2 linked regions of the Fulvivirga ulvae genome follow. The protein of the gene in region 2 interacts with the protein of the main gene of each other region in a pairwise test. Links are inferred from orthologs where the notes say so. Each region holds a gene or a part of one and is shown on either strand. Other genes may lie near its edges.

What was found.
Region 1: the proteins of ligA (region 2) and LVD17_RS18300 interact in binary tests that used the Escherichia coli proteins (3 or more experiments, as listed by UniProt). The link is inferred for Fulvivirga ulvae from one-to-one orthologs.

The regions. Positions count from the first base shown.
Region 1 is NZ_CP089981.1:4,287,409-4,291,171, forward strand. What follows is about bases 28-3,459. They hold LVD17_RS18300 (leucine--tRNA ligase), read right to left. Parts: upstream 3,159-3,459; coding sequence 228-3,158; downstream 28-227. Other genes in these bases: LVD17_RS18295 (outer membrane beta-barrel protein), read right to left, coding at 28-224; LVD17_RS18305 (alpha/beta fold hydrolase), read right to left, coding at 3,281-3,459. Outside these bases: more of LVD17_RS18295, read right to left, coding at 1-27; more of LVD17_RS18305, read right to left, coding at 3,460-3,763.
Region 2 is NZ_CP089981.1:5,145,251-5,148,503, reverse strand. The notes cover bases 332-3,253. They hold ligA (NAD-dependent DNA ligase LigA), read left to right. Parts: upstream 332-750; coding sequence 751-2,757; downstream 2,758-3,253. Other genes in these bases: LVD17_RS21760 (DUF6913 domain-containing protein), read left to right, coding at 2,764-3,253; LVD17_RS21770 (M1 family metallopeptidase), read left to right, coding at 332-644. Also shown: more of LVD17_RS21770, read left to right, coding at 1-331. UniProt on the Escherichia coli protein: DNA ligase that catalyzes the formation of phosphodiester linkages between 5'-phosphoryl and 3'-hydroxyl groups in double-stranded DNA using NAD as a coenzyme and as the energy source for the reaction.

The sequences.
Region 1 (3,763 bases), 860 kb from region 2 along the record:
ATCCCTACACCGATATTTATAGAAGCCCGAACCGTGCCTGGCTCGTCCAGTCTTGATTCTGGCTCTTGAAATTGTTGGAGCACAATTTCCTGTTCTTTTTGCTTTGCGGCTTCATCCTTAGCAGAATCTTTCCAGTTCTTATCATAATAAGGATAATCCTGAGCTATTACCGCATTCCATGAGCATGCGGCAATAGCTAAGAGTAGTATGAATTTCCTGTCCATGGATCAGACAACGACGTTTACAATCTTTTTAGGTACTACTATCACCTTTTTGGGCGATTTTCCCTCCAGCCATTTTTGAATAGCCTCAGAAGCCAATACCTGCTTTTCTATATCCTCGCGTGGCATATCTGTAGGGAAACTCATTTTTGCCCTCATTTTACCATTAACGGAAACCGGGTATTCATGTTGGCTTTCCGTGAGGTAATTCTCATCATACAGCGGATATGCTGCTTCTGTAATGCTGGTCTCGTTGCCCATTTTATACCACAGCTCTTCAGCGATGTGCGGAGCATAGGGAGAAACTACTACAATAAGTTGCTCAAGGATCGCTCTTTTATTGCATTTCAAAGCAGAAAGCTCATTTACGCAGATCATAAATTCGCTTACAGAAGTATTGAATGAATATCTCTCAATATCCTCCTGGGCTTTTTTAATGGTTTTATGAAGTATCTTTAGCTCGTCTTTTGAGGGCTCGGCATCAGATATTTCAAACTCGTCCATACTGTTGTGAAACAGGTTCCAAAGCTTTCTAAGGAACTTAAACACACCGTCGATACCATTGGTATTCCATGGCTTAAATTGCTCCAAAGGTCCCAGGAACATCTCATAAAGCCTTAAAGTGTCAGCACCATACTTTTCGATAATGTCATCAGGGTTAACAACATTATATTTGGATTTTGACATTTTTTCGACTTCATGTCCGCAAAGGTAGTTGCCGTCAGGCTCCGTTATAATAATGGCGTCTGCATGGTATGGCCGCCAGTTTCTGAAAGCTTCGATATCCAGTATATCATTGTTTACAATATTCACATCTACGTGAATAGGAGTGATTATGCTAAAATCGATCTCTTTTGCGGCAAAATCAGTACCGTGTTTTTTATTGTGGTTTGCTATGCCTTCAGCTATGAGTTTGTGAATAATGTCTGTTTCTGCTTTTGTTATGGCAGATTTTTTGATTCTGTCTGTCACTCCCTTTGAAAGAAATATTTCCGGGGTATCTTCAGCCTCCAGTTCCGGAGACATGGAGTAGTTCAAAGACAGCCTGTATACAAAATTCGTTCTTCCCTGGATCATTCCCTGGTTTATCAGCTTCTTAAAAGGCTCCTTAACAGTGACCAGCCCCATGTCATACAGGAATTTGTTCCAGAAACGTGAGTACAACAAGTGACCGGTAGCATGCTCTGAACCCCCGATGTACAGATCGACATTTTCCCAGTATTGCTGGGCCTCTTTGCTTACAAACTCATTTTCGTTATGGGCATCCATGTAGCGGAAGAAATACCAGCTTGAACCGGCCCACCCTGGCATCGTGCTTAGTTCGATAGGGTAGCCTTCTTTTGTTTCCCATTTTTCTGCTCTTCCCAGCGGCGGTGCACCATCTTCCGTAGGCAGGTATTTGTCAACTTCAGGCAGTACGAGCGGAAGCTCGGACTCGTCCATCAAATAGGGGAGGCCGTCCTTGTAATATACAGGAAGAGGTTCACCCCAATATCTCTGGCGCGTAAATATGGCATCGCGCATTCTGTAGTTGATCTTGCCTTTACCGATGCCTCTTTTTTCCAGTTCTTCCACCCCCCGCTGCATGGCCTCAACAGGAGTGAGGCCATTCAGAAATCCGGAATTGATCACCTTTCCCTCTTTTGTAGGATCGGCAGCTTTTTCAATGTTTGCAGAATCGTTGATGGGGATAATGGGCAGGTCAAAGTGCCTGGCAAAATCATAATCGCGTTGATCCCCGGCAGGTACTGCCATCACTGCACCGGTGCCGTAGCCTGCCAGTACATAGTCCGCCACCCATACAGGAATCTTCTCACCGCTGAATGGGTGCGTGGCATAGGCCCCTGTAAAGGCTCCTGTAATGTGCTTTACGTCGGTCATTCGCTCACGCTCTGACCGGTTTTTGGCTACATCAACGTACGAGGTCACTTCATCCTTCTGGTCTTCAGTAACCAATTGGCCAACCAGGTCACTTTCCGGTGCAATGGCAAGATAGGTTACTCCATATACTGTATCAATACGTGTGGTGAATACCCGGATATTGACACCTTTATCAGCTACGGGAAAGTCCAGTTCGGCTCCAATGGATTTTCCTATCCAGTTTCGCTGCATTTCTTTTAAGGGCTCCGGCCAGTCTATGGTATCAAGACCTTGCAACAACCTTTCGGCATATGCAGTGATACGCATCATCCACTGCATCATGTTTTTTCGTATAACCGGATGCCCGCCTCTCTCTGAGAAACCGTCCTTTACTTCGTCATTGGAGAGTACAGTACCTAATGCAGGGCACCAGTTTACCGTGGTATCCGCCAGGTAGGCCAGTCTGTAATTCAGCAACATTTGCTGCTGTTGTTTTTCATCATATCCGGCCCATTCTTTAGCGCTGAAAAGAGGAGTTTTTTCATCACACGCGGCCTCAATGTTAACATTTCCTTCTTTTTCGAATGCAGAGATCAGTTCAGCGACAGACTCGGCTTTGTCAGTTTTTTTGTTATACCAGCTGTTGAACAACTGCATAAAAATCCACTGAGTCCATTTGTAGAACTTAGGATCAGAGGTTTGTACTTCCTTATCCCAGTCGAAGCTGAAGCCGATGTTTTTAAGCTGTTCTTTATATCTTTTTATATTTTGCTCGGTGGTTACAGCAGGGTGCTGTCCCGTCTGTATGGCATATTGCTCGGCAGGCAGGCCAAAGGCATCAAAGCCCATAGGGTGTAATACATTAAAACCTTTGAGTTTCTTGAAGCGTGAAACGATATCGGAGGCAATATAGCCCAGCGGATGCCCTACATGAAGCCCTGCCCCGGAAGGGTATGGGAACATGTCCAGTGCATAAAACTTGGGTTTGGAAGGGTCAACTTCAGCCTTGTAGCTTTCATGATCAGCCCAATATTTTTGCCATTTTTTTTCAATCTCGTTGAAATTGTATTCTGCCATTGTTTTTTGCCTTTATTAAGAGGCGCAAAATTAACAGATTTATCATCAATTCAGGACATGATGATGAAAAAGTTGGCGGTTGCTAATATTGAAAAATGAGAAGCCGGAAAGTCTCCGGAGTGCTAGATCAGCATAAAAGTTTTGATCTCCCTGGTCAGTTCTGCCACATCAATCTGCTCTATCGGGTGCCTGAAACCTTTGAATACATGTAAGGAGCCGTGGGGCAGGAGTTTAGCAACTTTTTCAGACTCTTCCAGCGTTGCCATGTTGTCTTCATCACCGATGCCAATGACTACGGAATGCTCAATGTTCTTAAATAAATCAGAAGTCAAAGGGGCATGGTCACCCAGGTTGATCATCATCTGAGCGGTTTGCCTAAGTACCTCTTTCCAGTCAACAGGGGCATGTCTTTCAGCAAGCATTTTTGCCAATGCAGGTACTTTTTCTTCGATCTTTCCGGCATCCAGCATCTTTATTTCTTTCTGAGCTATAGCCGGTGACCACTCCAGCTTTGTGCCTAGTGTAAATATTTTGCCAACCTTTCCGGGGTGCTTCAGGGCAAGGTTAAGAGCTACATACCCACCCATGCTATAACCAAAAATATC
Region 2 (3,253 bases):
CCAGCAGTGGCAAGGAGGAGCCTTTGACCACACATGCAGACCAATACCACACCAACAGGTCGTACGGCATCAACTCCTACTCAAAAGGAGCTGTTTTCCTGCACCAGCTGAGCTATATTATTGGTCATGAAACCTTTATGAAGGGGATGAAAAACTATTTTAACACCTGGAAGTTCAAACATCCCACATCAATTGATTTTATAAGGGTGATGGAAAAAACTTCAGGAATACAGTTGGATTGGTACCTTGAAAAATTTGTTTACACAACTGACCAAATCGATTACGGTATCAGAACAGTGGTTGGTGATGGTGATGCCACTTACGTAACCCTGGAACGTATCGGAGAGATGATGATGCCAGTAGACCTGTATGTAGAGTATGAAGATGGCTCAAAAGAGATCTATTATATTCCTTTAAGAATCATGAGAGGAGCAAAAGAGGTGGAAAACACTCAAATTCAGCGCATGAACAAGGAAGCGTGGCCATGGACCTACCCTACCTACACATTAAAGATCAACAATGCCGCGTCCAAAATAAAGAATATTGAGATAGACCCTACAGACAGAATGGCTGACATTGACAGGTCTAACAATAGTATGGATTTAAAAAGTGCCATGAAAGCATTTGAAGATCCCACAAAATAATAAAACCTGCATATCAGGATGATGAGGAAAGATGAATTTCGAATGAGATTCATCTTTCCTTTTTTTACAGACTTTGGTTAGATTTACGGGCATTTACAAGTACGACATGACTAAGGAAGAAGCACAACGGGAGATAGCTGATCTCACAAAAAAAATTGACCACTACAACGAACAGTATTATTTAAATGATACCTCAGAAATATCAGATTACGAGTTTGATATGCTCCTGGAAAAACTGATAGAGCTGGAAAACAAATTCCCTGAGTTCAAATATCCCGATTCACCAAGCCAGCGGGTAGGTGGTACGATCACTAAAAACTTTGATACGGTTTACCACAAAACTCCAATGCTGTCCCTGAGCAACACTTATTCAAAAGAAGAGCTGGAGGATTTTGACAGACGCGTGGCCAAAGGGCTGAACGGTGAGTCATATGAGTACTTCTGTGAGCTTAAATTTGATGGCGTTGCGCTTAGCCTTACCTATGAAAACGGCATGCTTGTCAGAGGTGTTACCCGTGGAGACGGCGTAAGAGGTGATGATATCACCAACAATGTAAAGACAATCCGGTCTGTTCCGCTCAGATTAAAAGGTGATTACCCTCAGGAGTTTGAGACCCGGGGAGAGGCTTTTATGCCCAACAAGGTCTTTACGCAACTGAACAAAGAACGTGAGGGCGTTGGAGAAGAGCCTTATGCCAATGCCCGGAATACAACTTCAGGCACATTGAAAATGCAGGACTCTGCTGCTGTTGCCAAGAGAAAACTCGATTGCTACCTCTACTCCATGAGTGGTGAAAACCTCGGTGTGGATACCCACGCCGCAGCAATTCAAAAGTTAATTGATCTGGGTTTCAATGTGTCCCCTACCTTCAGAAAGTGTGCAAGCATCGAAGAAGTACTGAAATATATAAAGGATTGGGAAGAAGAAAGAAATAAACTGCCACTGATCACCGATGGCATCGTAATCAAGATTAACAGCTTCTCGCAACAGGAAAGACTGGGATTTACGGCCAAAAGCCCTCGCTGGGCAATTGCTTACAAATATAAGTCAGAAAGTGCCGCCACAAGGCTAAAAGACATTACCTACCAGGTAGGCCGTACCGGAGCTATTACTCCCGTGGCAGAACTACAGCCTGTACTTCTTGCGGGCACAACCGTTAAAAGGGCTTCACTCCATAACGCCAATGAGATCCAACGCCTGGACCTGCGGGTTGGTGATATGGTTTTTGTAGAGAAAGGAGGGGAAATTATACCAAAAATCACCGGTGTAGACCTTACAGCCCGCACACCAGGATTACAGCCCGTAGAATATATCAGCCATTGCCCTGCATGCGGTTCCGCGCTGGAGCGTGTAGAAGGAGAAGCCGTACACTACTGCCCCAACACCAAAGGGTGCCCGCCACAGATCAAAGGCAGGATAGAGCACTTCATCCAAAGAAAAGCCATGGACATAGACTCACTGGGTGAGCGTACTATTCATATGCTTTTCGAAAAAGGTTTTGTCAAAAGCCCTGCCGACCTGTATGACCTTACTTTTGAACAGGTATATCAGCTGGAAGGTTTTAAAGAGCTCAGCACCAATAACTTACTTAAAGGCATTGAAATTTCAAAAACAACTAATTTTGATAGTGTACTTTTTGCTTTGGGCATTCGCTTCGTAGGTAAAACCGTGGCAGAAAAACTGGCCGCTCATTTTAAGAATATCGATAACATCATCAGCGCAAGCTTCGATGACCTCATCAATGTTCCTGAAATAGGCGAAAGGATTGCCACAAGTGTGCTGGACTTTTTCAAAGACACGGAAAATGTCAGGGAAATAGAGCGCCTTAAAGCTGCCGGCGTTAGCATGGAATTGGAAGAAGCTGATAATACCCAGGTATCTAATATTTTAGATGGCAAAACTTTCGTAATTTCGGGCGTGTTTGAAAGGTATAGCCGTGATGAGCTCAAAAAGGTCATCCAGGACAACGGAGGTAAAGTAATCTCGGCCATATCAGGAAAACTGGACTTTCTTTTGGCTGGCGACAAAATGGGGCCAGCTAAAAAGGATAAAGCAGAAAAAATGGGAGTAAAGATAATTTCGGAGCCTGATTTTGAAGCTATGCTCAAATAGAATACAATGCTTAGCAAAAAGATACTTTCATATAAAACCAAAGCTCTGGTTAAAAAGAGTAAAATAGCCCGTAGCAGTGTAAGTTATGAGCTGGCGAAAAGCATTGGTATTGTTTTTACTATAGATGACCTCGCCAAGCATGAAACAATCAAGCAATTGGTTAGGCAGCTTGAAAAAGACGGAAAGAAAGTTCAGGTATTGGCATTTCTCCCAAAAGGCAAGGAAAACTTTGAATTCCTTTTTGATTTTTTCAGCGACAAGGATGTAACTATGTGGGGAAACTTCACGGCAGATCAGGTTCATACTTTTATAGAAAAGCCTTTTGACTATCTTTTTTACCTGGACCAGAAAAGCAACCCGCTGATCACAAACATTTTGGCCATGAGCAAGGCTAAATGCAGGATCGGAAAATTCAATGAAGTGAACAATCAGCTCTGTGAGTTGATGATACAAACCCAAAACGGCAGTAGTATTCAACAGCTGGCTGATGAAATGT